Regions from separate parts of the Rhodoferax sp. GW821-FHT02C08 genome, predicted to be linked through region 3. Evidence: predicted binding sites of a transcription regulator. Region 3 holds the regulator's gene; each other region holds the start of a gene.
What was found. The regulator sigma-54, encoded in region 3, starts transcription at its own class of promoters, with help from an activator protein. The targets are predictions, from matches to a motif close to TGGCANGNAANCTGCTTT.
Positions count from the first base shown of each region.

Region 1: the regulator sigma-54 is predicted to act here: its motif matches at 3,797-3,814, upstream of hmpA (NO-inducible flavohemoprotein).
Region 2: the regulator sigma-54 is predicted to act here: its motif matches at 4,411-4,428, upstream of nirB (nitrite reductase large subunit NirB).
Region 4: the regulator sigma-54 is predicted to act here: its motif matches at 1,474-1,491, upstream of atzF (allophanate hydrolase).

Region 1 covers NZ_JBWKVR010000029.1:3,038-10,406, reverse strand. The annotation lists gene AC07VY_RS23655 (DUF1302 domain-containing protein) at 1-1,424, opposite strand, end outside; gene AC07VY_RS23650 (LysR family transcriptional regulator) at 1,660-2,568, shown strand; gene hmpA (NO-inducible flavohemoprotein) at 2,569-3,750, opposite strand; gene norR (nitric oxide reductase transcriptional regulator NorR) at 3,877-5,436, shown strand; gene AC07VY_RS23635 (acyl-CoA thioesterase) at 5,470-5,991, shown strand; gene AC07VY_RS23630 (NYN domain-containing protein) at 6,014-6,553, opposite strand; gene gloA2 (SMU1112c/YaeR family gloxylase I-like metalloprotein) at 6,559-6,951, opposite strand; gene AC07VY_RS23620 (LytR/AlgR family response regulator transcription factor) at 6,963-7,369, opposite strand, start outside.
Region 2 covers NZ_JBWKVR010000003.1:86,561-93,929, reverse strand. The annotation lists gene AC07VY_RS04555 (SRPBCC family protein) at 1-398, shown strand, start outside; gene AC07VY_RS04550 (ArsR/SmtB family transcription factor) at 431-769, shown strand; gene AC07VY_RS04545 (SRPBCC family protein) at 741-1,226, shown strand; gene AC07VY_RS04540 (bifunctional protein-serine/threonine kinase/phosphatase) at 1,259-3,010, opposite strand; gene AC07VY_RS04535 (type IV pili methyl-accepting chemotaxis transducer N-terminal domain-containing protein) at 3,062-4,333, opposite strand; gene nirB (nitrite reductase large subunit NirB) at 4,683-7,127, shown strand; gene AC07VY_RS04525 (type IV pili methyl-accepting chemotaxis transducer N-terminal domain-containing protein) at 7,132-7,369, shown strand, end outside.
Region 3 covers NZ_JBWKVR010000023.1:47,528-54,896, forward strand. The annotation lists gene AC07VY_RS21935 (THUMP domain-containing class I SAM-dependent RNA methyltransferase) at 1-726, opposite strand, end outside; gene AC07VY_RS21940 (RNA polymerase factor sigma-54) at 833-2,410, opposite strand; gene lptB (LPS export ABC transporter ATP-binding protein) at 2,418-3,182, opposite strand; gene lptA (lipopolysaccharide transport periplasmic protein LptA) at 3,179-3,802, opposite strand; gene AC07VY_RS21955 (thiol:disulfide interchange protein DsbA/DsbL) at 3,921-4,580, opposite strand; gene AC07VY_RS21960 (SPOR domain-containing protein) at 4,661-5,365, opposite strand; gene argS (arginine--tRNA ligase) at 5,378-7,063, opposite strand; gene AC07VY_RS21970 (PsiF family protein) at 7,198-7,369, shown strand, end outside.
Region 4 covers NZ_JBWKVR010000043.1:800-8,168, forward strand. The annotation lists gene AC07VY_RS26040 (peptide chain release factor 3) at 1-1,321, opposite strand, end outside; gene atzF (allophanate hydrolase) at 1,523-3,271, shown strand; gene AC07VY_RS26050 (AtzG-like protein) at 3,294-3,503, shown strand; gene AC07VY_RS26055 (AtzE family amidohydrolase) at 3,500-4,921, shown strand; gene hpxZ (oxalurate catabolism protein HpxZ) at 4,931-5,308, shown strand; gene atzD (cyanuric acid amidohydrolase) at 5,325-6,443, shown strand; gene AC07VY_RS26070 (BMP family ABC transporter substrate-binding protein) at 6,546-7,369, shown strand, end outside.

The sequences.
Region 1 (7,369 bases), on a different contig from region 3:
CAGGCCGTGACGCTGGAACGGCCGGACAAGGTGTAGCGCAGGCCCACAGGCACATTGATGTCGACACCGTCAAACAGCTGCCGGTAGGTCGGGGTGTAGACGAATTGCAAGATGCTGGCGTCACGGGTACGGCCCTGGTCGATCTCGTTGTCCGGGTCGTTCTTGTGCAGCACGCGGTTCCAGGCCAGCTCGGCCGCCAGGCCGCTTTCCTTGGCCAGGAAGTTCGGGCCAAAGCTGGCAATCGTGGACAGATTGACGTGCGCGGTACGCCCGGTCGGGTAGGCAGGCCGGGATGCGCTGCTGGGGCCGAAATACACAGCGTTGTTTACATTCAGCGGCATGTTGTCGCGCAGCGATGCCTCGGCGGACACATTGAAGTCGCCCATCGAGCGCGTCACGCTGGCACCCGCCACATCGATGTCGCGGCCGAACACATAGAACCAGCTGCTGTCCGTGGTGGGGGCACCGGGATTCAAGCGCGAGTAAAGCTGACCGGTCTTGTCGTGGTAGTGCGCGTAGTAAAAGCCCAGGTCGGTCTCATCCAGCCGCCACTTGGCCTGCAGGCCAAACTGCCCGCTGTTACGCGGCTTGTCGTCGCTGCCCGGGGATGCCACATAGTTGCCGCCCACGCCGGGCACCGACAGCGGTATGCCGACAAACTCCGGCCCGGTGGCGCCCCAGGGAATGTTGGCGGTGGAAAAGTAGCTGCCGGCGGCCGGCACGCGGCTCTCTTTCCACTGAAACTGCACATAGCCACCGAGGCTGAAGTTGGGCGCCACCTGCCACTGACCCGACAGCTGCGGCACGGGAATGGCAATTTCCTTGAACTGTGCATTCGGCGAGGACAGCAATTTGGACACGTCTGTCGGCCCCTGGGCCGCCGCAATACCGTTGTCGCCAAAGAACAGGCTTTCGCCGTACAGCAAGGTGTGCTGGCCCAGCCGGCCGCTGATCTTGCTGCCGTTGGCCAAGGTGGTGCTGCCAAACACAAACGCATCCATCAGCTCCGCCTTGCGACCCGACACCTGCTGGGTGTGGTCGGCGAACTGGTTGTAAGGTGACTGGCCGTTGGTCGGGTCGTTGGGCGCGTCCGTACCACGCTGGTAGGCCCGGTCGTACCAGCCCGCGGCACTCACCCGCAGGCCAAAGCGGCCCTGGTACACCGCGTCGAACTCGGACAGCAGGTCCACCCGCTCCGACACAAAGCCGCGCTTGCTGAAGTTCTGGTCACCTGCATTGAAGTTCAAAGCCTGCGGCGCACCCTGGGCACTGAAAGACTGTGACAGCACCGGGTCCGCGTTGCGCAGCCGGTACATGGTGCTGGCCTTGACCGTGTTGTCAAAGCGCAGGCTCAGGTCCGGGTTGCCGCTGTCCAGCTCCATGGACCGGGCACCAGACGCAGCCCCCAGCGCAGCGCAGGCCATGGCCGTGCGCGTAATCAGCTGAACATGAGAATAAGGGCGTGTGGCCCGGGCGGACGGTGTCCGCCTCCATAGACGTGGTTGCATTGTTTGTCTCCGTTTTGTTGTCTTACGGTGGGCTGCAAACGGCGGTTTGCCCCGACCTGGAAACGGAATGTACGGAGGGGTAAAGCATTCGTAAAATGGATTCTTTCGATTCCACAAATCCACGCTACCAATACCAAGGGTTACCCCGAGCATGCGATTCAACAAACTCGACCTCAACCTATTGGTGGCGCTGAACGCCTTGCTGACCGAGCGAAACATCAGCCGTGCGGCCGTGCGCGTGCATCTCAGCCAACCCGCCATGAGCAATGCGCTGGCACGCCTGCGGGCTTATTTCGAAGATGAATTGCTGGTGCCCTCAGGGCGCCAGCTGATCTGGACGCCACGCGCCGAAGCACTGGTGGAGCCGGTGCGCGAGGTGCTCATGCGCATCGACAGTACGATTGCCGCGCAGCCCCGCTTCGACCCGGCCACCGCCTCGCGGGCCTTCACCCTGCTGGTGTCCGACTTCACCACCACGGTCTTCGTACCCGCTCTGCTGGAGCGGCTGTACCACGAGGCGCCTGGCGTGCGCATAGACCTGCGCATGCAATACACCAACCCCGCAGAAATGCTGGAACAGGGCGATGCGGACCTGCTGATCATTCCTGCCCAATACGCCTCGCCCGACCACCCGTCCCAGCCCCTGTTCGAAGAGAACTACCTGTGCGTGACCTGGACCGGTAACCGGCATATCCAGGACAAGCTGAGTTTTGACGACTACCTGGCGGCCGGCCATGTGCTGGCCAACTTTTCCGGTGCCGCGCAGACACCGGCATTCGATGGCTGGTTTCTGGAGCGCTTTGGCATCACCCGCCGGGTCGAGGTCACAGCCCCAACCCTGGCGGCCCTCCCCAGCCTGGTGGTGGGCACCGACCGCATCGCCACCGTGCACCGCCGGCTGGCCGAGCGGGTGCGCCACCTGCTGCCCATCCGCATCTGGGAACCCCCGCTGGAAATCCCCAAGCTGGTCCAGATGCTGCAATGGCACAAGTACCGCAACAACGACCTGGCACTGGCCTGGCTGCGCAACTGCGCGCTCGAAGTGGGCGCGAAAATCTAGCTATTCCAAAGCCGCAGCCGGGCCAAAAAATTCATAACGGGTCTGTGCCTCGGGCACGCCCAGTTCACGCAGCTGTTTTTTCATCTGGCGCATAAAGGGCTTGGGGCCGAGGAAATACGCATCCACATCGCGCGATGCGGGCAGCCACTCGGCCAGCTGCGCCTGCTGCAGATGGCCTACGGCATGCGGCACATCGTCCGCGCCGCTGTGCTCGTCATAGGCGTAGAAGCGCTGCAGCTGCGGGTGCTTGGCCAGGCGTGCCTCGATGGCGTGGCGGAAGGCATGGACCTGCCGATTGCGTGCGCAATGTATGAAGTGCACGGGCCGCGTGCCCTGCAACGCCGCGTCCAGCATGGCCAGGGTCGGCGTGATGCCGACACCGCCGCTGATCAGTACCAGCGGCTTGTCGCTGGCGGCCAGCACGAAGTTGCCCGCGGGTGGAAACAGGTCCAGCACCGTGCCGACCTGCACCTGGTCGTGCAGGTAGTTGGAAGCCACACCACCGGCCTCGCGCTTGACGCTGATGCGGTAGTCCACGCCGTTCGGCGCAGCCGACAGCGAGTAGTTGCGGCGGATCTCGTTGCCGTTCACCACCAGGCGCAGGCCGATGTACTGGCCGGGCTGGAAGCCGATCAGCGCACCGCCGTCCTGCGGCTGCAGGTAGAAGGAGGTGATCTCGTCGCTCTCCACTTCCTTGCGCGCCACGCGGAAGGCCCGCGCACCGCGCCAGCCACCGGGGGCGGCCGCCACGTCGGCGTAGATTTTTTCTTCCGCGCCGATCAGGATGTCGGCCAGCTGGCCATAGGCCGCGCCCCAGGCTGCGATGACGGCGTCGGTGGCGATCTCGGCGCCCAGCACCTCACGGATGGCGCGCAGCAGGCAGGCGCCGACGATGGGGTAGTGCGCGGCCTCGATCTGCAGCGACACATGCTTGTTGATGATCTGCGACACCAGGCCGCCCAGCTGTTCCAAATGGTCGATGTGCCGGGCATACATCAGCACGCCATTGGCCAGGGCGCGCGGCTGGTCGCCATTGGCCTGGTGCGCCTGGTTGAAGAAGGGCCGCACTTCGGGGTGCTCGGCCAGCATGGTTTTGTAGAAATGCGTGGTCAATGCCTCGCCGCCGCTTTCCAGCAGGGGCACGGTGGATTTGACGATGGCGCGTTGTTCTGGGGTCAGCATGTGTGGCTTTCAATCGGATGCAGGGCGGCGCCCGGCTGCAGCTACTAACTCAAGTTCCATGCCCGCCCTGTAGCCCATAGAAATCAAGCACTTAGGTGTACACACTATCTTTTTGATGCAGTCATAATGATTCACCAAGGAATCATTTTGATAACAAAAAGCCTGCTCCAGACCCTGGTGCCCCTGGTCGACGACCTGGCGCGCGAACTGCCCGACGGCGAGCGCTACCGCCGCCTGCTGGAGGCCGTGCGCGCCCTGCTGCCCTGCGATGCAGCCGCGCTGTTACGCTTGGACGGCGGCTGGCTGCTGCCGCTGGCGGTGGATGGCCTGAGCCATGACACGCTGGGGCGCCGCTTCAAGGTCAGCGAACACCCGCGCCTGCAGCAGCTGCTGGAAGCCCCCGGCCCAACCCGCTTCCCGCCCGACAGCCCGCTGCCCGACCCCTACGACGGCCTGATCGAAGGCGTACAGCTGGAGGTGCACGACTGCATGGGCTGCCCGGTGCTGCTGGGCGACACCCCCTGGGGCGTGCTGACCCTGGACGCGCTGGACAAGGAGCGGTTTTCCAGCGTCGACCTGGGCGATCTGCAGGCCTTTGCCAGCCTGGCGGCGGCCACGGTCAGCGTGGTGCAGCGCATGGCCGGGCTGGCGCAGCAGTTCGAGGCCGAGCATGCGCGCGCCGAAAGCTACCGCGCGCTGGCCGAAGAGCACCCAGCCCCTACGCTGATCGGCCAGAGCCCGGCCCACCAGCGCCTGCTGGCCGACATCGCCACCGTGGGCAACAGCGACCTGACGGTGCTGATCACCGGCGAAACCGGGGTCGGCAAGGAGCTGGTGGCCCAGGCCCTGCACGCCGCCTCGCCGCGCGCCAGCCGGCCACTGATCAGCCTGAACTGCGCGGCCCTGCCCGAGTCGCTGGTGGAAAGCGAGCTGTTCGGCCATGTGCGCGGCGCGTTCTCGGGCGCGGTGGCGGACCGGCGCGGCAAGTTCGAGCTGGCCGATGGCGGAACCCTGTTCCTGGACGAGGTGGGCGAGTTGTCGCTGAGTGTGCAGGCCAAACTGCTGCGCGTGCTGCAGGGCGGCCAGCTGCAGCGCCTGGGCTCGGACCGCGAGCACAGGGTCGATGTGCGGGTCATCGCCGCCACCAACCGCGACCTGGCGCAGGAGGTGCGCGCCGGCCGCTACCGCGCCGACTTCTACCACCGGCTCAGCGTGTACCCCTTGCCCGTGCCGCCGCTGCGCGAGCGCGGCCACGACGTGCTGCTGCTGGCCGGGCATTTCTTGGAGCTGAACCGATCCCGCCTGGGCCTGGGCAGCCTGCGCCTGGATGCCGATGCCCAGGCCGCGCTGCTGGCCCATCGCTGGCCCGGCAATGTGCGCGAGCTGGAGCACCTGATCGCCCGCAGTGCCCTCAAAGCCCTGCAGGGCGCGGCCCCCAGGGCGCGCATCGTCAGCCTAACGGCCGCACACCTGGACCTGGGCGCCCAAACCGCAACGGTGGACGTGCCGGCCGATACGACGCCGCCCGTCGATCTGCGCACCTCGCTGGACGACCACCAGCGCCAGCGCATCGCCGAAGGCCTGCAGCGCCACCAGGGCAACTGGGCCTCGCTGGCCCGTGAACTGGGCTTGCACCGGGCCAATCTGGTCCGTCTGGCAGGTCGGCTGGGTTTGCGCAAGCAGTAATAATCGGCATCAAGAATCAAACGAAAGCCCGCGATGGAACTCCCAGCACACCAACTGAGCATGACGGTCTTGATGACCCCGGATATGGCCAATTTTTCAGGCAATGTGCACGGCGGCGCCGTGCTCAAGCTGCTGGACCAGGTGGCCTACGCCTGCGCCAGCCGCTACGCGGGCCGCTATGTGGTGACCGTCAGCGTGGACCAGGTGATGTTCCTGCAGCCCATCCACGTGGGCGAGCTGGTGACCTTTCTGGCCAGCATCAACCACACCGGCACCTCGTCCATGGAGGTCGGCATCAAGGTGGTGGCCGAGAACATCCGCAGCCGCAGCGTGCGCCATGTGAACAGCTGCTTCTTCACCATGGTGGCCGTGGACGACGACCGCAAACCCGCGCCGGTGCCGGCGCTGGTGCCCAGCACGGACGACGAAAAACGCCGCTTCGAGCAGTCCATCATGCGCAAAAAAGTACGCCGCGAGCTGGCCGCGCGCTTCGCCTCCATCAAGGAAGCTTCTGAACAAAATAAGCCTCCAGCGCAGGAAGTTACTGCGTCATAAGCTACCAATTCAATAGCAACCGCTATTTATCAATGGATGAGCCCATGTCATCCAGCCACAGCACGCGGTCCGCGTAGCACTGCAGATCGGCCGACAGCGTGGCCTGCGCGCCGTTGAGCCAAACCTCTTTGCGCAGATCGGACTTGAGGTAGGAGATGGCGTCTTCAAAGTCGCCGTCGCCGGCCGACAAGATCACCCGGTCGTAAATGCCCTGGGCAGCAAGCTTGATCATCAGCGTGGCAATTGCCACGTCCACGCCTTTTTGCACCGTGCGGTCAAAGTGGGTTTTGCACGACGGGCACTGGTTGTGCTGCTCCTTGAGCTTGTACAGCTGCACCCGCATCTGCGGGCCCTTGGGCGGCGCGGATTTGATCCAGGTGTGGAAGGCGTTCTGTGCTTCGGCGTTCGGGTCGCCGGTGGAATTCAAGTAGTAGCTCTCGTAGATCGGGCCGCCGTTGGCCTTGACCAGCTCGTGCTTGAGCTTCAGGTAGTCAAAGCCGTTGGCACGTGAACGGCCGAAGTTGTACATGTACGCGGCGTCTACGATCCAGACTGTTTTCATGGGGGTCACGGGTTCACTTCGTAGAGTTCAAGGGGTAAGCCATCGGGGTCGGCAAAAAAGGTGAAGCGCCGGCCTGTGAATTCATCGACACGCACCGGCTCCACGGCCACGCCGTCAGCTTGCAGGCTGGCGATGTTCGCATCCAGATCGGCCACCGCAAACGCCAGGTGGCGCAGGCCACAAGCCTCGGGCCGCGAGGGACGCGGTGGCGGCGCGGGAAAGGAAAACAGCTCGATCTGCGAACCATCTACCAGCGCCAGGTCCAGCTTGTAGGACTGGCGCTCGGCGCGCAGGTTCTCGGCCACGATGCGCAGGCCCAGGATGCGGGTGTAGAAGTCCCGGGACCGCGCGTAGTCGGAGCAAATGATGGCGGCGTGGTGCAGGCGGCTTAGTTCCATAGGCTCAGAGCTTAACCCGCCATGGCTTCGCGCACCGCTGCCAGTTGGCGGCGCGACACCATCAGCACTTCATCCAGCCCCTGCAGGCGCACGGCCCAGCCCTCGCCCTCCTCGGGGTCGAAATGCTTCTCCAGCGCCCGCAGCGCACGGCGCGACACCAAGGCGTTGCGGTGGACACGGATAAACACACTGGCGTGACGCGCCTCCAGCTCGCTCAAGGAGCCGTCCAGCACATAGCTGCGGCTGGCGGTACGTACGGTGATGTATTTCAGCTCGGCCTTCAGATACAGCACGCTGGCCAGGGGCACGCGCTCGGTGCGGCCGCGGTCGTGTATCACCAGCACATCCTGCATCAAATCGGGCTCTGGCGCAGGTGCTGCCTGCAGAAGACGCTCCACTTTCTGTAGCGCTTGCTGCA
Region 2 (7,369 bases), on a different contig from region 3:
CAACGCGCACGGGCCTGGCGGCCTGGTGGACGAGCAACACGCAAGGTGATGCTGCAGCCGGCGGCGCCCTCCGCTTCCGCTTCAGCGCTGGCGGTGTTGAGATCGGTGGCTTTGACATGCAAGTGCTGGAACTGGAACCCGCCCGCAGCGTGCTGTGGCAGGTGGTGGACGGCCCCGCGGAATGGATAGGCACCCGCATCCGCTTCGACCTGCAGCAATCCGGCGACCACGCCATCGTTCTCTTCAAACACCAGGGGTGGAAAGAGCCGGTGGAATTCATGCACCATTGCAGCACCAAGTGGGCGATTTATCTGATGAGCCTGAAATCGCTGGTGGAAACCGGCACGGGCACCCCCAACCCGAACGACCCGCATATCAGCGGCGACGGTGCGGACTGAGGTGCCACCGATGATGAAAGCACGTTTTGGATATCGACAAAGTTTTCAAAGCACTGGCCGACCCGACGCGCAGGCGCCTGCTCGACCAACTGCACAACGAGAGCGGCCAGACACTGGGCGCACTGTGCGAGCACATGGACATGACACGCCAGGCAGTCACCCAGCATTTGCAACTGCTGGAGGCCGCCAACCTGGTGGCGGTGGTATGGCAAGGGCGCGAAAAGCTGCACTACATCAACCCCGTGCCGCTGCACGAGATTCACACGCGGTGGATCGCCAAGTTCGAGCACGGCCGACTTGACGCACTGCATCAGCTGAAGAACACATTGGAAGGAAAAGCAGATGACAACGACAACACCGACAAAACCTAGTTTTGTATACGTAACCTACATCGCCACCACGCCCGAAAAGGTGTGGCAAGCCTTCATGGACACCGACGTAATGGCGCAGTACTGGGTGGGCCCCACATCAGAATGTGCCCGCGTCAACGTGTCCGACTGGAAGCCCGGCTCGAAATGGGAACACCAACGCCTGGATGCCGCGCGAACGGTGGATATCTGCGGCAAGGTGGTGGAGTGCGATCCCCCCAAGCGCCTGGTCTACACCTGGGCACGCCCCAGCGAAGCCGGTGACGAAGCCAAACACTCGCGCGTGGAAATCGATATCGAACAGCGCATCGACGGCCTGGTCCGACTGACCGTCAGCCATATCGATCTTGACGCGCAGATGTTGGCAGGCATATCGGGTGGCTGGCCGGCAGTGCTGTCGAATCTGAAGACCCTGCTGGAGACTGGGCATGTGTTGCCACGCGTACCCACTGCGGCCTGAGCGACTGTTCACGGTCTATGTGGGGCCGCTCCCTACTTCGGCAAAAACAGCAGCCAGTACACCAGCAGCAGGTTAAACAACACCGACACCAGCAAACCCAGCTTCCAGATGGCCGCTGGGTCGCGCCGCAGCCGTGGTGAAGGGGCTGGAGCCGTCAGGGGCCGCGAGGCGCCCCGCTCCAGGGCCAGTAGGAATTCCTCGCCGGTCTCAAAGCGCTGGCGCTGGTCGCGGGCCACGGCTTTCAGCACCACATGGTCCAGCCAGATGGGGATCTCAGGGTTGTGGCGGCTGGGGGCCGTGGGCTCACGGTAGTAACGTCCCACCTGGTAGGGCAACACATCGCCATAGGGCAGCTTGTGCGTCAGGAGTTGGTACAGGGTCACGCCCAAGGCGAACAAATCGCTTTGCGGGTTGGGCAGCTCTTCCGGTGCGTCGCTGCCCAACAGACTGAAACCCCATTGCTCGGGATTGATATAGCTGGGCGTGCCCGCGTGCAGCTTGCGCATGGCCTCAGGTTCACGGCCGCTCAGTGCCACACCCAGGTCCAGCAGGCGCAGCACGCCGTCTTCGCCCTGGTGCAGGTTGGCGGGTTTGATGTCGCGGTGGATCACGTTTTGCCGGTGCAGCCGGCCCAGCGCCAGTGCCACCTGGCGCGCCGCGCTGACGGCCTGGTGCACGCTGAACTTGTGTTGCCGGTCCAGCATCTGCTGCAGAGTCTCACCGCTGTGCCAGTCGTACAGCAGATAGAACGCACTGGCCGGCTGGCCGGTGCTGCTATTGGTAGGAAATGTGTCGTGCAGCGCCACCAGATGGTCGGCGGCACGACCCGACAGCATGCGCTTGGCCAACCAGGCCTCGTGGGCCAGCATGGCGCGCTCCTGCGGATCATGGGCGCGGCTGGGATGTAAGGTTTTCAGGGCGTACAAGGCCTGGGTTTTCGGCTCGCGCACCTGCACCACCACGTTGATGCCGTTGTCTGCCACCATCGCGGTGACAACCAGCCCATCCAGCATGTCGCCCACACGGAACGGCCCGGGGATGGGCAGCGCACGCGCAGCGCGGTTTTCGTCTTCCAGCGTGGCGTCCAGCAAACCCAGAACACGCACCACCATGGCGGTCAGGTTGTCACGGCTGCCACGTTGCAGTGCAGCCTGCACCAGGTTTTCGGCGGCAAGCTTGGCGCTGTCGGCCTGGGCCAATGCCTGCAACTGCGGGTCGGCCAGCACGCCGTGCACACCATCGGTCAGCAGCACAAACACGTCACCCACCTGCAGGTCGCCTTGCAGGTAGTCCACCAGCAAGCGTTCGTCTATACCTACCGCACGCAGCAGCTGGTGTCGCAGATCGGGGTGATCGGCCACATGGTCGTGGCTGAGCTGGGTGAACACACTATTGCGCAGCAGATAAGCGCGCGAGTCGCCCACATGCGCCACGGTATAGGACTGGCCGCGCAGCACCACGGCTGTCAGCGTGGTCAGGCCCATGGCCGGCTTGCGACGGCGGTTGATGCCGGCCAGCCAGGCGTTCTGCGCACCAATGATGCGATCCAGCGCCACCGTGGTGTCCCAGGTTTCGGGCGTAGCGTAGTAGTCGCGCACCAAGCTGGTGACCGTGGTCTGCGCCGCCTCCTTGCCCATACCGCCGGCACTTACACCGTCGGCCAATGCCACGATGGAGCCCATGCCCAATTGGTGCGCCTCCGGCAGCATGGCCGCGCAGAAATCCTCATTCACCGGCTTGGTGCCGGCGAGGGACGTAAAACCTATGTCGATATCAAATGCCATGCACCAAGCAAGCAATTAATGCGCCCAATTTGGTGCATAAACACCTAGGACTTACCCCATCAGCATCTGCATGCTGTGCTCGTACAGGTCGCTCAGGCCTTCAAACACATCCAACAGGCCTTCGCTGGCCAGGGCCACGGCCTCCAGGCCGCGTGGCATATCGGCTGCGCCGGACTGCAGCTGCCGCCACTGCTCGCCCGCTGTCACCAGCTTGGCTCGGATTTCGGGGCTGCTGAGCGGAATGTCGTTCAGATAGTTCAGGGCCTGCTCAAAGGTGTCGCGGGCTTCGGCCATGCCCGCATGGGCGCGCTGCTGGGTGGCGCGGTCGCCCAACATGGCCAGCAAGGCCAGTTTGGCGAAACGCTGGGACAGCATGCGCTGGCGCCCGGCCACGTTCAATACATGCAACGGGGCCACGGCACCCGCACTTTCCAGCACACCGGTGAGCCGCTCGGCATGCAGCAGCAGTTGCTCGGCCTGACCATCTACCTGCAGCATCTGGCTAGTGCGCTGCTCAGCTTGCAGACCGGATTTGAGCTGGCGCCAGCTTTGCCCCACCTGGGCCAGCAGGTCGCCAAAAGTGGGCTGTGAAAGACTTTTGCCCAGGAAGGCGATATTGCCGTCGATGCGCTGGGCCGACTGCAGCTGTGCCTCGGCGTACTGCGCGGGCTGCACGCCTGCCAGCTGCAGCAGGTACAGCTTGACCATGCGCTGCGAAAGCATGCGCAGCTGGCCGGCGCGGTTCACCCCCTCGGCAAAGCGCGCCGAATGCACGATGTGCTGCGACACCTGGCCCAGGCGCTGATTGGTGTGCATGGAGGCGGTACGCAGCATCTGGAAGGCGTCATCATCGGACACCTGGCGTGCATGCATCAGCACGCCCTTGGCACGCTCCACGATCTTGCGCTCGTCCAGGCGGTTGCGCAGGTCCTGCAACTCATCCCGCAGCGCCTGGTCACGCTTGAATACCGCCTGGGCCAGCTGCAGCAGTGGGCGTAAGCGGTGCTGGCCATAGCCATTCACCACATAGGCCTGCACGCCGCAGGCCAGGGCCAGGTCCAGGCGGTCGGCGTCGTTGTCGTTGGTGAACAGCACAACTGGACAAGGCGCGGTCTCCAACAGGGCCTGCAAGGCCTTGAACAGGCTGTCGTCGGGCAGCGGGTCGTAAATCACAAACACATCTGGTGCATGCAGCACCGCCTCTTGCACCAATTTGCTGCGCTCCACCGGCGGCGCCAGCAGGCGGATGCCCACCGCCTCCAGGTCAGCCAGCAGGGTGTGCGCTCCCTGGGGCGCGTTGAGATGTACCAATGCAGATGTCATAAAAATCAATCGCTTTTTCAAAGGCTGCGCCCCCCGGGGCGTCACAAGCCCATAGGGTAAACCCATATCCGATCGGATGGCACAGCTTTTGCATGAGAAATTGCGGGCGTAACGACGCGCCCTTACCCGTCCATCCGGCGGGTTTTACGTACAACGCCGTGCGTAATGGTGTAAGTCCTGGGCATGGGCCCTGGCAGTGATTGCGTTCGCGCTCTCACCCATGTTCTGCTTGCAGGCCTGGGCACCACACCTGACCCCCTTGCTTCACCGCCCCTGTTTGCTGCGCCCTATGAACTTTGTGCGCTCTACCGTGGGCCCACATTTTTTCGCAACCTCTGGAGTCGCTTGAATGAAAAAATCTAAATTGGTGATGGTCGGCAACGGCATGGCCGGTGTACGCACCATTGAAGAACTGCTCAAGGTCGCCCCCGATCTGTACGACATCACGGTGTTCGGCGCCGAGCCCCACCCCAACTACAACCGCATCCTGCTGTCGCCGGTACTGGCCGGCGAGCAAACGCTGGACGAGATCGTGCTGAACTCCTGGGAGTGGTATGCCGAGAACAACATCACCCTGCATGCAGGCAAGAAGGTCACCGAAGTCGACCGCGTGAAGCGCGTGGTGCGCGCTGTGGATGCCGACGGCAACGTGACCGAAGCCGAATACGACCGCCTGCTGATGTGCACCGGCTCGAACCCCTTCATCCTGCCCATCCCCGGCAAGGACCTGAAAGGCGTGATCGCCTACCGCGACATCGCCGACACCAACGAGATGATCGAGACCGCCACCAAGTACAAGAACGCGGTGGTCATCGGCGGCGGCCTGCTGGGCCTGGAAGCGGCCAACGGCCTGATGCTGCGCGGTATGACGGTGCACGTGGTGCATGTGCAGTCCACCCTGATGGAACGCCAGCTCGACAGCGTCGCCGGCAAGCTGCTGCAGAAGTCGCTGGAAGAGCGCGGCCTGAAGTTCCTGATGGGCGCGCAAACGCAAGAGCTGGTGGGCGGCCCGGACGGGCGCGTCACCGCCATCAAGTTCAAGGACGGCACCGAGGTCGCCACCGACCTGGTGGTCATGGCCGTGGGCATCCGCCCCAACACCGACCTCGCCGCCAAGATGCGCCTGCACGTGGACCGCGGCATCGTGGTCACCGACACCATGCAGACCGTGACCGACGGCCGCATCTATTCGGTGGGCGAATGCGCTGCCCACCGCGGCATCGCCTACGGCCTGGTCGCACCTTTGTTTGAACAAGCCAAGGTGGCGGCGAACCACCTGGCCGAGTTCGGCATCGGCCGCTACATGGGCTCACTGACGTCGACCAAGCTGAAAGTTACCGGCATCGACCTGTTCAGCGCCGGCGAGTTCATGGGCGGCGAAGGCACCGAAGAAATCATCATGAGCGACCCGTTCGGCGGCGTCTACAAGAAGCTGGTGCTGAAGGACGACAAGCTGGTCGGCGCCTGCCTGTACGGCGACACCGCCGACGGCAGCTTCTACTTCAAGCTGCTGCGCGACGGCCGCAGCGTGGCCGACATCCGCGACAAGCTGATGTTTGGCGAAAGCCACCTGGGCGACACCGGCCACGAAGGCCACAACAAGGCCGCCAGCATGCCCGACAGCGCCGAAGTCTGCGGCTGCAACGGCGTGAACAAGGGCACGATCTGCAAGGCCATCCGCGAAAAAGGCCTGTTCACCCTGGAAGAAGTGAAGAAGCACACCAAGGCCAGCGCCTCCTGCGGCTCCTGCACCGGCCTGGTCGAGCAGATTCTGATGTTCACCGCCGGCGGTGACTACTCGGCCACGCCCAAGACCAAGGCCATGTGCGGCTGCACCGAGCATGGCCACCAGGCCGTGCGTGACGCCATCGTCAAGAACAAGTTCCTGACCATCGACTCGGTGTTCAAGGGCCTAGGCTGGAAGACACCGAACGGCTGCTCCAGCTGCCGCCCCGCCGTCAACTACTATCTGATCTCCAGCTGGCCCAAAGAAGCCAAGGACGATCCACAAAGCCGCTTCATCAACGAACGCAGCCACGCCAACATCCAGAAGGACGGCACCTATTCCGTCATCCCGCGCATGTGGGGCGGCGAAACCACGGCCGACGAGCTGCGCCGCATCGCCGATGCGGCAGACAAGTACAAGGTGCCGACCATCAAGGTCACCGGCGGCCAGCGCATCGACTTGCTGGGCGTGAAGAAAGAGGATTTGGTCGGCATCTGGAAAGACATCGGCATGCCCAGCGGCCACGCCTACGCCAAGGCGCTGCGTACGGTGAAGACCTGCGTGGGCAGCGAATGGTGCCGCATGGGCACGCAGGACAGCACCCAGATGGGCAAGGACCTGGAGCGCGCGATGTGGCGCATGTATGCACCGCACAAGGTCAAGTTCGCCGTATCGGGCTGCCCGCGCAACTGCGCCGAAGCCGGCATCAAGGACGTGGGCGTGATCGGTGTCGACAGCGGCTGGGAGATGTACATCGCCGGCAACGGCGGCATCAAGACCGAGGTCGCGCACTTCCTAGTGAAAGTGAAAACTGCCGCCGAAGTGCTGGAATACACCGGCGCCTTCTGCGAGCTGTACCGCCAGGAAGGCTGGTACCTGGAGCGTACCGTGCACTACGTGGCACGTGTGGGCTTGGACTATGTGAAGAAACGCATCCTGGAAGACGAAGCCGGCCGCAAGGCGCTGTGGGAACGCCTGCAGTTCGCACTGGACGGTGAGCCCGATCCCTGGTTCGACTTCAAGGACGCGCAGGTCGACACCCGCCAGTTTGCGACTCTCAGCGCCTGAGCCCATGCAACGTCGGATCGTCATGGTTACCTTGGCAAGTGGCACATGCGCCATGCTGGGCTTCAATGCCTGGGCGGAAATTGCCAGCCTGGGTGACGCCATCAATAAAGCCGGGCGGCAACGCATGCTCAGCCAACGGATGAGCAAAGCATGGCTCGCGGTGATGCAAGGTGTGGAGGTTGATAAAGCACGCAAGGTGCTGACCCAATCCGTCGCGCTGTTTGAAGAGCAACTGGCAGACC
Region 3 (7,369 bases):
GGCGCTCCACACATGGGGCTGGAAGGGCAACAGCTTCTCAAAGCCAAAGCGGCGCAGGCTGCCGGGCGCAATATTGCAGGCGATCTGCGCGGCCTCGATGGCAATGGTGCCGCTGCCGCAGCAGGGGTCGTACAGGGGCGTGGTGCCATCCCAGCCGCTGGCGGCGATCATGGCGGCGGCCAGGGTTTCCTTCAACGGCGCATCGCCCTTGTCTTCACGCCAGCCACGTTTGAACAGCGCGTCGCCCGAGGTGTCAATGTAGATGGTGGCGCGCTCGGTGGTCAGGTGCAGGTAGATGCGCACATCGGGCCACTGCACATTCACGTCGGGGCGCACGCCGGTCTTGAAGCGGAAGCGGTCGGCCACCGCGTCCTTCACCTTCAACGCAGCGAAGTTCAGCGAATTGAGCGGGCTGTGCTGGGCCGTGACCTCGATCTTGAAGCTTTGCTTGGGCGTGAACCAGATCTCCCAGGCCACGTTGCTGGCGGCTTCGTACAGGTCTTTTTCGCTGCGGTATTCGGTGTTGGACAGCTCGATCAGCACGCGCTGCGCCAGGCGGCTGTGCAGGTTCAGCCGCATCGCGTCGCGCCAGGAGGAGCGCACCAGCGTGCCGCCCCGCATCACCCGCAGGTCTTCGCCCTGCAGGCCGGTAATGCCATGCACCTCTTCGGCCAGCAGCTCTTCCACGCCGGCGGCGCAGGGTAAAAATAATTGGAGTTGGTTCATATCGTTATTTCCATGGTGTCACGCTACGCAGCCTGGGGCAAGCGGGGGCGAAGCTCTTTCCTCCAGCTGCGGCATACCGTGCACGCGGCCTGGGGGAGAGCATGTTCTACAGCGCTTTGCGCAGGTTCGTGGGGGCTATGCGCAGCGCTTCGCGGTACTTGGCCACGGTGCGACGCGCGCATTCAATGCCCTGCTCTTTCAGCATGTCGGACAGCTGGCTGTCGCTGAGCGGCTTCTTTGGGTCTTCGGACGAGACAAACTGCTTGATCAGCGCGCGCACCGCGGTGCTGGACGCATTGCCGCCGGTCTCCGTCCCCAGGGACGAGCCGAAGAAATACTTCAGCTCGAAGGTGCCGTAGGGCGTGGCCATGTATTTGGCGGTGGTCACGCGGCTGATGGTGGACTCGTGCAGTCCCAACTCGTCGGCGATCTCGCGCAGCACCAGAGGACGCATGGCCAGCGCGCCGTGGCTGAAGAAGTTCTTCTGCCGTTCCACGATGGCGTTGCTGACCCGCAAAATCGTGTCGAAGCGCTGCTGGATGTTCTTGATGAACCAGCGCGCCTCCTGCAGACGCTGCTGCAGCGCGGCGTTGTTCGACGAATCCTTGCCGCCGCCCTTGTGCTGGCGCAGCGCATTGGCATAGATATCGTGCACGCGCAGGCGCGGCATGACCTCGGCATTCAGCTGCACCCGGAAGCGGGCCTGGGCGCCACGCCCGACCTTGACCACGATCACGTCGGGCACCACGATGTTGCGCTCCACATCGACAAAGCGCCGCCCCGGCTTGGGCTCCAGCCGGGCGATCAGCGCCATGGCAGCCTTGATATCGGTCTCGGTGGCGCGGCACAACTGGGCCAGGCGCTTCACATCGCGCCGGGCCAGCAGGTCCATGGACTGGCGGCAGATGCGCATGGCCACCTTGCGCGCCGGGTCATCGCCCAGCACGGGCTGCAAACCCTCCAGCTGCAGCAACAGGCATTCACCCAGATGCCGCGCGCCCACGCCCGCCGGCTCCAGGCTTTGCAGCAGGCTCAGGGCCACGGTAAAGCGGTGTACCAGCTCTTCCACGGCCTCGGCGTCGTCGCCCGCCAGACCACGCGCCAGGGTTTCGAAATCGTCTTCCAGGTAGCCGTCGTCATTCAGCGATTCGATCAAAAAGCGCAGCGCTGCCTGGTCCACCTCACCCAGCCGCAGGGCCAGGGCCTGGCGGTGCAGAAAGCTGGTCAGCGACTCCTGGTTGCGGGCCAGCTCGGTGGCGTCCATCTCGCCGTCTTCACCCAGGTTGTTCTGGCGCGCCGGGGCATCGCCGCCCCATTCGCTGTCGTCGGGTTTGATCTCGGAAGTGCCATCGCCATCCCAGCTGGTGTCGTCACCGCCGGTTAAAGGGGATTCGGCATCATTTGGGGCTTCTACGCTGGATTCACTTGCGTATTCAGCTACAGAACTTGTAGCAATTTCAGCCTCGCGCTCCCCTGTGCTGACCGGCGTGTCGGACTGGGCCAAGCCGAACTCCTCACGTGCAGCCTCGTCCATATTGCGTTCCAGAAACGGGTTGTCGTCCAGCATCTGGTCCACTTCCTGGCTCAGTTCCAGGGTGGACAGTTGCAGCAGGCGGATGGACTGCTGCAGCTGGGGCGTCAGCGCCAGATGCTGTGAAACGCGTAGGGATAAGCCTTGCTTCATCGGAGCATCACATCTTGAAATGTTCGCCGAGGTAGACGCGACGCACATCGGCGTTGTCCACGATCTCGGACGGCGTGCCCTCGGCCAGCACATTGCCGTCGCTGATGATGTAGGCGTGGTCGCAAATGCCCAGCGTTTCGCGCACATTGTGGTCGGTGATCAGCACGCCGATGCCACGCGACTTCAGGAAGCCGATGATGCGCTGGATCTCGATCACCGCAATCGGGTCGATACCGGCAAAAGGCTCGTCCAGCAAAATGAAACGCGGCTGGGTGGCCAGGGCACGGGCGATTTCCACGCGGCGGCGCTCGCCACCAGACAGGGCCATGGCCGACGAATCGCGCAAATGCTCCACCCGCAAATCCTGCAGCAACGCCGTCAGGCGCTTTTCGATCTCGGCGCGGGTGAGGGACTTGCCGGCCTTGTCGTGCTGCAATTCCAGCACGGCGCGCACATTTTCTTCCACCGTGAGCTTGCGGAAAATCGAGGCTTCCTGGGGCAGATAGCTCAGGCCCAGGCGCGAACGCCGGTGGATGGGCATGTGCTCCACCGACTGGCCGTCGATGGAAATATGCCCGCCATCGGCCCGCACCAGGCCCACGATCATGTAGAAGGAAGTGGTTTTGCCCGCGCCGTTGGGGCCCAACAAACCGACCACCTCGCCTTTTTTGACGGCCAGCGTCACGTCTTTCACGACCTTGCGCTTGCCGTAGGCTTTTTGCAGATGGCGCGCCTCCAGGCGGCTTTCTCCCGACTCCACCACCGCCGTCACTTCTTCACGCCCTCCAGCGTGCTGGTGGAACGTAGCACCGGGGCGGGCCCGGCAGCTGCCGTGCCGCTAGCGGCCGACGCTGCAGCCTTGGGTGTCAGCATGGCGCGTACGCGGCCATTCTGGCCACCGGGATTGCTGCCGGCTGTGCCGCTGTCCACGGTGAATACATCGGTGGTGTTGTCATAGACGATCAGTTCGCCGGTGATTTCGTCGTTCACCTTGCTGCCGACCAGACGACGCAAAATGGCCCGCTTGATGAAGCGCACGTTGTCCAGCTTGCTGCTGTACTCGATGGTTTCGCCCTCGCCTTCTATGTATTCGTCCAGGCCGTCGCGTTTTTGCTTGAAATACGCCAGCTTGCCCGGCTCCGCCGTCACCACGCCGAACTGGTTGCCCTCGGCATCCTGGCGCACATCGACGCGGGCGCCACGGATGATGATGGTGCCCTTGGTCATCACCACCTTGCCGGTAAAGACATTGGTCTGCTTCAGATCGTCATAACGCGCCGCGTCCGCCTCGATATTCATAGGCTTGAGTTTGTCGGCTTTTTCCGCGTGGGCCGCTCCGCCTAGACCGACGAAACAAACCACGAGCAGTGAGAGTAGGGTGTTGATTTTCATAGAGGCACGAATCTTGCAATTCATTGTAACGGCCCCTCACCCCGAGTTGGACGTAGCCAGAAAAAAGCCCGCTGACGCGGGCTTTTTCATCTCTCCGGCCTTGCCGGCCATGCCGGGATCAGGCTTTCTTGCGCTGCTCGGCCACCAGATATTCCACAACGGCCAATGCACGCGGCATGGTCTGCGCCTGGCTGCCATCGGTGTAGAACTTGCCAGCCACGCCCAAAGCGGGCACGCCCGCGACCTGGTAGGCCTGCTGCAGCTGGGACGCCTTGCGCACCTTGGTGCTGACGCCAAAAGACTGGTACGTCTCGGTGAACTTGGTTTTGTCCAGACCCTGCTTCACGGCCCAGGCGATCACCAGATCATCTTTGTCCAGACGCTGGTGCTCCACATGGATGGCGTTGAACACCTTGCCATGCAGGGCGTCCAGCTGGCCCAGAGCCTCCAGCGTGTAGTACAGCTTTTGCGGCGGGATGAAGCTGTCCTGGAAGTTCACTGGCACACGCTTGAAGGCAATATCCTTGGGCAGGCGCTTGAGCCACTCCACCAAGGTGGGCTCAAACGCATTGCAATGCGGACAGGCGTACCAGAAGAACTCGATCACTTCGACCTTGCCGGCCGGGGCTTCTGTTGCGACTGGCTTGTCCAGCACCAGGTAATCCGTGCCCGCCACGGGCGGCTTGCCCTGCGCCAGGGCGCTACCGGTATGACCTACGGCCAGCGTGGAACCAGCCAGCACACCCGCTGAAGCCAGCGAAAACTCACGACGTTTCATTGCAAATCACTCCTTGTGGGGGGTCGGATCGGTGCCGAGCGCAAAAGTTCAGCGCGCAGCACCAGCTTCAAGAGAACTGGTCAACGCTGCACGCGCACCAGGGTGGTTTCGCTACCGGCACTTTCCAGCCGGTCCTTGGCATGCTCGGCATCGTCGCGCTTGGCGTACGGGCCCATGCGCACACGGTAGACGGTGCGGCCGGACTGCTCGCGCTCGGTAACCTTGGCTTCCATGCCCATCATGGCCAGCTTGGCACGCTGGGCCTCGGCATCTTCGGGCGTACGGTAGGCACCGGCCTGCACGAAGTACTCAAACGGCTCGGCTGTGGGTGCCAGCGCAGGTGCCGTGGCCACGGTGGCAGACGCAGCCGCCTTGGCTTTGACCTTGGCCAGATCGCCCAGCGGGTCGGCCGAGGCTGCGGCCGACGGCTTGGCATCCGGCTTCACCGCAACGGCCGCTGGTGGCGTGGGCACCACGGCCGGAGTCGCCGCTGGCGCCGGTGGCGGCACCACCAGCGGAGTCGCCGCATCCACCGCGCCGGATGCCGCGGGCGCCGCAGAGCGCACCGGGTTTTTGCCGTGCAAGGGGGTATTCGGATCCCAGTCCTTGTTTTTCTGGCTTTCGACCGCGTCGTGGTCGGCGCCATTGGCCTGGGTCTTGCCATTCATGAACGGCACCGGCACCTTGGTGACATAGACCGCCACCGCCAGCGCCGAGCCCAGGCCGACCACCACCCCGATGATGAAACCCAGGATGGTGCCGCCGCTTTGCTTTTGTTTTGTCATGCTTGCTGTCAATTACATTTTTTCCGGAGCATCCACGCCCAGTACTGCCAAGCCATTGTGCAATACCTGCGCGCAGGCGGCGACCAGGGCCAGGCGGGCCAGCTTGAGCGGCTCGTCGTCCACCAGCACGCGCTCGGCGTCATAGTAGCTATGCAGGTTGGCGGCCAGCTCACGTAGGTAGAAGGTCACGTCATGCGGGGCAAAACCTTCGGTAGCGGCTGTCAGCATCTCGGGGTACTTGGCCAGCTGCAGCATCAGCGTCTGGGCCTGCGGCACCAGCAGGCTGGACAGGTCCACGCCCTGCAGCGACGCCACATCGCCACCCCAATCGCGCAGCATCTTGCAGATGCGGGCGTGTGCGTACTGCACGTAGTACACCGGGTTGTCGTTGTTCTTGGCCAGCGCCAAATCGATGTCAAAGGTGTATTCGGTATCGGGCTTGCGGCTCAGCAGGAAGAAGCGCACCGCGTCCTTGCTGGTCCAGTCGATCACGTCGCGCAGCGTCACATAGCTGCCAGCGCGCTTGGAGATCTTCACCTCTTCGCCGCCGCGCACCACCCGCACCATGGTGTGCAGCACGTAGTCGGGGTAGCCCTGGGGAATGCCCACATTCGCCGCCTGCAGGCCGGCGCGCACCCGGGCGATGGTGCCGTGGTGGTCGGTGCCCTGGATGTTCACCACCTTGGTGAAACCCCGCTCCCACTTGGCGATGTGGTAGGCCACGTCGGGCACAAAGTAGGTGTAGCTGCCGTCGGTCTTGCGCATGACGCGGTTCTTGTCGTCGCCGTAGTCGGTAGACTGCAGCCACAGCGCACCGTCTTGCTCGTAGGTCTTGCCGGCTTCCTGCAGGCGCTTGACGGTGGCGTCCACCCGGCCGCTGGTGTACAGGCTGGACTCCAAGTAGAAGTTGTCGAACTTGACCTGGAAGGCTTGCAAATCCAGGTCCTGCTCGCGGCGCAGATAGGCCACGGCGAATTCGCGGATGGAATCCAGGTCATCCACCTTGCCCGAGGCCGTGACTTCGCGGTCGTCGGCCTTGACGGTCTTGCCGGCCAGGAAGTCCTGCGCGATATCACCGATGTAGTCGCCGTTGTAGGCGGCCGCATTTTCACCACTAGGCCACTCGGCGTCGCCGGGCTTGAAGCCCTTGGCACGCAGCTGCGTGCTGTTCGCCAGGGTGGCGATCTGCACGCCGGCGTCGTTGTAATAGAACTCGCGGTACACGTCCCAGCCCTGGGTGGCGTACAGGTTGCAGATGGCATCGCCCAGCGCCGCCTGGCGGCCATGGCCCACATGCAGCGGGCCGGTGGGGTTGGCCGAGACGAATTCCACCAGGATGTGCTGGTTGTTGCTGGGCTGCACGCCGAAGCTGGCAGCAGCGGACAGCACCTCGCGCACCACTTCCTGCTTGGCAGCGGGCTTGAGCTTGATGTTGATGAAGCCCGGGCCGGCGATGTCGATGGCCTCGACCCATTTTTCGAACGCCGGCTGCTCCAGCAGGGCCACGCGCAGGTTTTCACCCAGCTGGCGCGGGTTCAGCTTGAGCGGCTTGGCCAGCTGCATGGCGGCGGTGCAGGCGAAATCGCCGTGTGCGGCCACTTTGGGGGACTCGAACGCGGCTTTGGCGCCAGCGCCGGGGGCAATTTTTTCCAGCCCGACGGCCAGCGCCGCGAGCAATTCGTGTTTGACTGAGAGCATGGCCGGATTTTACCGGGGGGTGCCCACCCCTCGCGTCATCCGGCTTGCGCATTGCGGCGTTATGGGTTGCAATCCAGTCGTCTTCGGACCTTGCGCACAGGATTTACCCCACAACCTCTTCTTCTGGAGCCTGCATGAAACAACTATTACCTCTCGTCGCCGCCCTGGGTCTGACTCTGTCTATGGGCCTGGTCCACGCTGCCGACAAGGAGCCCACGCCCCAGCAAGCCAAGATGTCGGCCTGCAGCAAAGAAGCCAAGGGCAAAAAAGGCGATGAATACAAGGCTGCCGTAAAAGCCTGCCTGA
Region 4 (7,369 bases), on a different contig from region 3:
GCATGGGGCCGCCGACGTCGGGGCGGAACACCTGGATGGCGCCTTCTTCCCCCAGCTGGGCCAGGCCCTGCTGCAGCTGCTTGGTGCGCAACGGGTTCTTCAAAATCACTGTCATGAACAGCTCGGGTGCGAAGAAGGGCAGGCCGGTGAACTGCAGGCTGGCGCCGTCGGTGATGGTGTCACCCAGCTGCACGCCGCCGTGCGTGGTAAAGCCAATGATGTCGCCCGCATAGGCTTCGTCCACCGCTTCGCGGCGCTGGCTCAGAAAGGTCACCACGCTGGTCGGGCGCAGCTCTTTGGCGGTGCGCTGTACCTTGAGCTTCATGCCGGGCGTGTACTTGCCGGATGCCATGCGCACGAAAGCGATGCGGTCGCGGTGGGCTGGGTCCATATTTGCCTGCACCTTGAAGACCACGCCGGCAAAGGCCTTGTCTTCGGGCTGGATTTCCTTGACCACTGGCTGGCGGTTCACCAGCGTGGTGCTGGTGCGCGACTGGGGTGAGGGGGCCAGGTCCACCAGTGCGTCCAGTACTTCCATCACCCCAAAGTTGTTCACCCCGGAGCCAAAGAACACCGGGGTCTGCTTGCCAGCCAGGAAGGCCTCCAGGTCCCAGGCGGGGGATGCACCCGCAGCCAGCTCCATGCTTTGCTCGGCGGTTTCGAATTCACTGCCGAAGCGTTTGGTCAGTTCTTCGCGGTTGCTCAGGGCAATGGTTTCAAACTCCTGCGGTAGGCGCTCCTTGCCGGAGTCGAACACCGTCATGGTTTGCGTGCGCATGTTCATGATGCCGCCGAAGCTCTTGCCCTGGCCGACCGGCCAGGTCATCGGCACGCAGGGCATGCCCAGTTCGCGCTCGATCTCGTCCAGGATGTCCAGCGGCTCGCGCACTTCGCGGTCCATCTTGTTGACGAAGGTGATGATGGGCGTGTCGCGCTGGCGGCAGACCTCGATCAGGCGGCGGGTTTGCGCTTCGACACCGTTGGCCGCGTCAATCACCATCAGGGCCGAGTCCACCGCCGTCAGCACGCGGTAGGTGTCTTCCGAGAAGTCCTTATGGCCGGGGGTGTCCAGCAGGTTGATCACGTGGTCGCGGTACAGCATCTGCATCACCGACGAGGCCACCGAAATGCCGCGTTGTTTCTCGATTTCCATCCAGTCGGACGTGGCGTGGCGGGTGGCCTTGCGCGCCTTCACCGACCCGGCAATCTGGATCGCGCCCGAGAACAGCAGCAGCTTTTCGGTCAGCGTGGTTTTACCCGCATCCGGGTGGGAAATGATCGCGAACGTGCGGCGGCGGCGGGTTTCAGAGGCGTAAGACAAGGTGTTTTCCAGAGCAGGTCAGGGGCGCTGCCGGTGGGGCAGGCAACCTTAGATTTTAACCAGGGCGGCCGAAAACCTGGCACATACAGGCGCGCAGGCTGCGGGCGCGGCCAAACCGCACAGTTGTGCAGCTGTATGGATCGCAGCCAAGCTGGCATATTGCTTGCATCTCATCTTGGATACAAGTTGGGATGCGTAAAAATGGTGCAAACCGAAACTCTGGAAAGTGGAGCAGCGCTTGGCGGCATGGTCAGCGCAGAATCTGGCGCCTGGGCGGGGGCTGCGGCGGCCTGGCTATCACGCCCCGGCCAGGCCGTGGCAGGGGCGCCCGGCGGGCCGCTCGCCGGCTGGCAATTCGCGGTCAAAGACAATCTGGACGTGCAGGGCCTGCCCACCACGGCGGCCTGTCCGGCCTTTGCCTATACGGCCACGGCCCACGCCGCCGTGGTGCACAAGCTGCTCAAGGCTGGTGCGTCGCTGCTGGGCAAGACCAATCTGGACCAGTTCGCCTGCGGCCTGAATGGCACGCGCTCGCCCTATGGCCCGGTGCCGAATGCGTTTAACCCCGCCTATGTGTCGGGTGGCTCCAGTTCCGGCTCGGCCTATGTGGTGGCCACCGGGCAGGTTGATTTCGCGCTGGGCACGGACACCGCCGGCTCGGGCCGCGTGCCAGCCGGGCTGAACAATATTGTGGGCATCAAGCCGTCCAAAGGACTCATCAGCACCCGTGGCCTGGTGCCGGCCGCGCAGAGCGTGGACTGCGTGTCCATTTTTGCCCGTACCGTCGGCACGGCTGTGCGTGTGCTGGATGCCGCCATGGGTTATGACGCGCTGGACCCGTATTCGCGCGACCTGGACTTGGCCCGCACCGCCTTTCCAGTGCGGTTCCGGTTTGGCGTGCCGTCGCAGTTGGAATTCTTTGGCGACGCTATGGCCGAGGCGGCGTTCCAGCAGGGCATACAGCGCCTGGTGGAGATGGGCGGCACGCCCGTGTCGATTGATTACGCGCCGCTGGCTGCTGCTGCGGCGCTGCTGTATGACAGCGCCCTGGTGGCCGAACGCTATGCCGCCGTGCGCGGCTTTTTCGATGCCCATGCCGACCAGGTGATTGAGCCGGTGCGCAGCATTCTGGCTGCAGGGCAGGGCTATAGCGCGGCCGATGTGTTTGATGCGCAGGTGCGGTTGCGCGCCTACGGGCAGCAGGCCGCGGCCATGTGGGTGGGCAGGGACGCCATCGACCTGCTGCTGGTGCCCACCGCGCCCACCCATTACACGATTGCCCAGATGCAGGCCGACCCGGTGGTGTTGAACCGCAACCTGGGGGCTTATACCAATTTCGTCAATCTGCTGGACTACGCGGCGATCTCTGTGCCCAGCAGCCTGCGGCCGGACGGCCTGCCGTTTGGCATCACCCTGATTGGCCCCTGCGGCAGCGACTGGCAACTGGCCGAGCTGGGCCAGCGCTACCACCATGCTAGCGGCATGCTGCAGGGCGCGCTGGGCCTGCCTCTGCCTGCGCCGCAGAGCATTCCGGGCCTGCAGCCACAGGCGCTGGTGCGTGTGGCGGTGGTGGGGGCCCATCTGTCGGGCATGCCTTTGAACAGCCAATTGACGGAGCGCCAGGCCACGCTGCTGGCCAGCACGCATACCGCCCCCGACTACCAGTTGTTTGCCTTGCCCGGCACCGTGCCGCCCAAGCCGGGCCTGCTGCGCATTGCCCCCGGCGCAGGCACGCAGATTGCGGTGGAGGTGTGGGAAATGCCGTTGGCGCACTACGGCTCGTTCGTCGCGCTGATTCCCGCGCCGCTGGGCATCGGCAGCCTGACCCTGGCCGATGGCAGCACGGTGCAGGGCTTTGTCTGCGAGCCGCAGGCTTTGCAGGGGGCGACGGATATCTCGCACTTCGGCGGCTGGCGTGCCTACATCGCCAGCGGCAGCCTTGCCGGATGATTTTTCAGCGAAAGGCGCGGTGATGACAGAGCAGCAAATCGAAACCTATGTCGACGCAGCCGCCGCCGCGCTGGGCCTGGAGCTGGGCGATGCGCGCCCCGGTGTGCTGCGCTACTACGCCCTGGCGGCGGGCATGGCCGAGCTGGTACAGGCCGTGCCCTTGACGCTGCAGGACGAGTCGCCCATGGCCTTCATCCCTGTTTCGCCGGCTGTGCCCGGAGGCGCGCCATGACGGCCACTACTGCCTGGTGGCAGCAGGATGCTGCCCGCATGGCCCAGGCCGTGGCTGCGCGCGAAGTGGGCGCTACGCAGCTGGTACAGGACTGTCTGGCCCGCATCGCGGCAACCGACGCTCGCGTCAACGCCTTCACCGACTTGGTGCAGACCCGTGCTTTGCAGCGAGCCGCACAGATAGACGCTGGCTTGGTCGACGGTAGCCAGGCCGCATTGCCCCTGCTGGGCGTGCCGTTCGCGGTAAAAAACCTGTTCGACATCGCCGGCCTGCGCACCCTGGCGGGCTCCAAGATCGAGCGCGACAGCGCGCCAGCCACGGCAGATGGCCTGCTGGTGCAGCGCATGGAGGCGGCCGGGGCCATCCTGGTGGGTGCGTTGAACATGGACGAATACGCCTACGGCTTTACCACCGAGAACAGCCACGAAGGCGCCTGCCACAACCCGCACGACCTGGGCCGTACGGCGGGGGGCTCGTCGGGTGGATGTGCCGCCGCTGTGGCTGCTGGCCAGGTGCCGCTGACCCTGGGCTCGGACACCAATGGCTCGATCCGCGTGCCGTCCTCGCTGTGTGGCATCTTCGGCCTCAAGCCCACCTTCGGGCGCCTGCCGCGTACCGGCAGCTTTCCCTTCGTCACCAGCCTGGACCACCTGGGCCCGTTCGCCCGTAGCGTGCGCGACCTGGCCCTGGCCTATGACGCCATGCAGGGGTCTGAAGCAAAAGGCCCGCACGTGGACGCAGGATGTGCGCAACGTGCTACAGAATTTGTAGTGGATGAGCTGGACTTGGGAATCAAGGGCCTGCGCATCGGCGTGCTGGGCGGCTATTTCTTTGATAACGCCCTGCCGGAGGCCCGTGCTGCTGTGGCCACGGTGGCGCAGGCGCTGGGTGCGACGGATACGGTGGAGCTGCCCTGGGTAGAGGCCGGTCGTGCCGCCGCGTTTCTGATCACCAACTCCGAAGGCGCGGCCCTGCATCTGGACAATCTGCGTTTGCGCGCGGGCGACTTCGAGCCCCTGTCGCGCGACCGCTTTCTGGCGGGTGCCCTGCTGCCCGCCGCCTGGGTGGCGCGGGCCCAGCGCGTGCGGCGCCGCTACGCCCAGGCTGCGGCGGAGGTGCTCGGCCAGTACGACCTGCTGCTGGCACCGGCCACGCCCTGCGCGGCGACACCGCTGGGGGCGGAGAGGCTGGACCTGAATGGCCGCGACCTGCCATTGCGCCCGAACATGGGCGTGCTGACGCAACCCATCTCCTGCATCGGCCTGCCCGTGTGTGCGGTACCGGTCTGGGGTGCGCACCCGGCCTTGCCGATTGGCGTGCAGCTGATTGCCGCCCCCTGGCGCGAAGACCTGGTGCTGCGCGCCGCCGCCGTGCTGGAGGCCGCAGGCGTATGCCGTGCGCCGCTCGCATCGTTGTAAGGAACCACCATGACCTATGCCATCAACCTCCCCAGCGTACTGGCCGAAGTACAGGCCGTGTTTGCGCGCTACGAGGACGCGCTGGTCCACAACAAAGTCGAGGTGCTGGACGAGCTGTTCTGGGACAGCCCGCACACCTTGCGCTATGGCGCGACCGAGAACCTGTATGGCTACGCCGCAATCCGGGCGTTTCGCGCCGGCCGCCCGGCCCAGGGGCTGGAGCGCAGCCTGCTGAAGGCCGTCATCACCACCTACGGGCAGGACTTCGCCACAGCCAATGTGGAATTCCAACGCAAGGGCAGCGGCAAGACCGGACGCCAGAGCCAGACCTGGCTGCGCACGCCTGTGGGTTGGCGGGTGGTGGCGGCCCACGTCAGCTTGTTGTGATGCCGGCGGTGCGCGTATGAACAGCAGAGTCCAACACGTGGAGGTGCACCGGGTGCTGTGCAGCGGCCCCGGGGATCTGTCGGGCGTGCAGGCCTTGATCGCCAGCGGGGTCTTGCATCCTGTGGACATCGTGGCCGTGATGGGTAAGACCGAGGGCAACGGCTGTGTGAATGACTTCACCCGTGACTTCGCCTCTACCAGCTGGTGCTACTTTCTCAGTCCGCATCTGGCTTGCACGCCCGCCGAAGTGGGGCAGCGCGTGGCCCTGGTCATGTCGGGCGGCACCGAAGGGGTGCTGTCGCCGCACTGGACGGTTTTCTCGCGCCGCTGGGTGGATGCGGTGCCAGCCCAAGGCAAGCGCCTGGTGGTGGGGGTGGCGCATACGCGCGACTTCCTGCCCGAGGAGATAGGGCGCGCCGCCCAGATTGCGTGCACGGCTGCTGCGGTGCGCCAGGCCATGCAGGACGCCGGCATAGACGATGCGGCTGACGTGCATTTCGTGCAGATCAAGTGCCCGCTGCTGACTGCCGCCAAGGTGCGTGCAGCCCAGCAGCGCGGCACCCAGACAGTTACGCAGGACAGCTATGAATCCATGGGCTATTCGCGTGGTGCCTCGGCGCTGGGTGTGGCCGTGGCCTTGGGTGAAGTGCCGCCGCAGACCGGCGTAGCCGCGGCGGTGTTGGCCGACGGGTCGTTGTATTCGGCCCGCGCCTCCGCCTCGGCCGGCATCGAGCTGGAGGGTAATGTGGTGATTGTCTTGGGCGAGGCCGAGGGGGCTGCGTCGCCCTACCGTATTGCGCACACCGTGATGCGCGATGCGGTGGATGCCGCCAGCGTGCGCCAACTGCTGCGCAGCGCTTTCGGCATGGAGGGGGACGGTACATCGGCCCTGCCAGGCCTGGTCAATCTGCTGGCCAAGGCCGAGGCCAGCCCGGATGGCCTGGTGCGCGGCCTGCGCCACACCATGTTGAACGACTCCGACATTAACGCCACGCGCCATGCCCGTGCCGCCGTGGGTGCGGTGCTGGCATCGCTAGTGGGAAGCACCGCGTTGTATGTGTCCGGCGGGGCCGAGCACCAGGGGCCTGCGGGCGGTGGGCCGGTGGCGGCCATCGTGCGGGTCGGTTCGGCTTGAGGGGCGCTGAATGCGCAGGCATGCATTTTGCGTCCCATCTTGTATCCAAGTTGGAATATCTTCTCGTGCACTATTTTGGTAACCACTCTTCTGGAGAAACGTATGAGCTCTGACAGCCTGAACCGCCGCAAGTCCCTCCAAACGCTGGCCGCCTTGACGGCTGCGGGCACCCTGGGTAGCTGGGCGCCGCGCGCCCTGGCGCAAAAGCCTCTGACCGTGGGCGTGATCTACGTCGGCCCGCGCGACGACTACGGCTACAACCAGGCGCATGCGCAAACCGCTGCCGAGATCAAGAAGCTACCCGGCGTGAAGGTGGTGGAAGAAGAGAACGTGCCCGAGACCTCGGCCGTGCAAAAGACCATGACCGGCATGATTGCCCAGGATGGTGCGAGCCTGCTGTTTCCCACCTCCTTCGGCTACTTCGACCCGCACATCCTGGCGCTGGCGCCCAAGTACCCTGATGTGCGCTTCTCGCACTGCGGCGGCATGTGGACCGAGGGCAAGCACCCGAAGAACGTGGGCAGCTTCTTTGGCTACATCGACGAATGCCAGTATCTGAATGGCGTGATCGCCGGCCATATGAGCAAGAGCGGCAAGATCGCCTTCGTCGCGGCCAAGCCGATTCCGCAGGTGCTGCGCAATATCAACGCCTTCACCCTGGGCGCGCGATCCGTCAAGCCCGGCATCACCTGCAGCGTGATCTTCACCGGTGACTGGTCGATGGCGGTGAAAGAAGCCGAGGCCACCAACAGCCTGGCCGACCAGGGCTGCGATGTGTTCACCATGCACGTGGACGGCCCCAAGGTGGTGGTCGAGACCGCTGCCAAGCGCGGCAAGATGGTGTGCGGCTACCACGCCAGCCAGGCCAAGTTGGCACCGAATGCTTACCTCACCGGTGCCGAGTGGAACTGGTTCACCGCCTACAA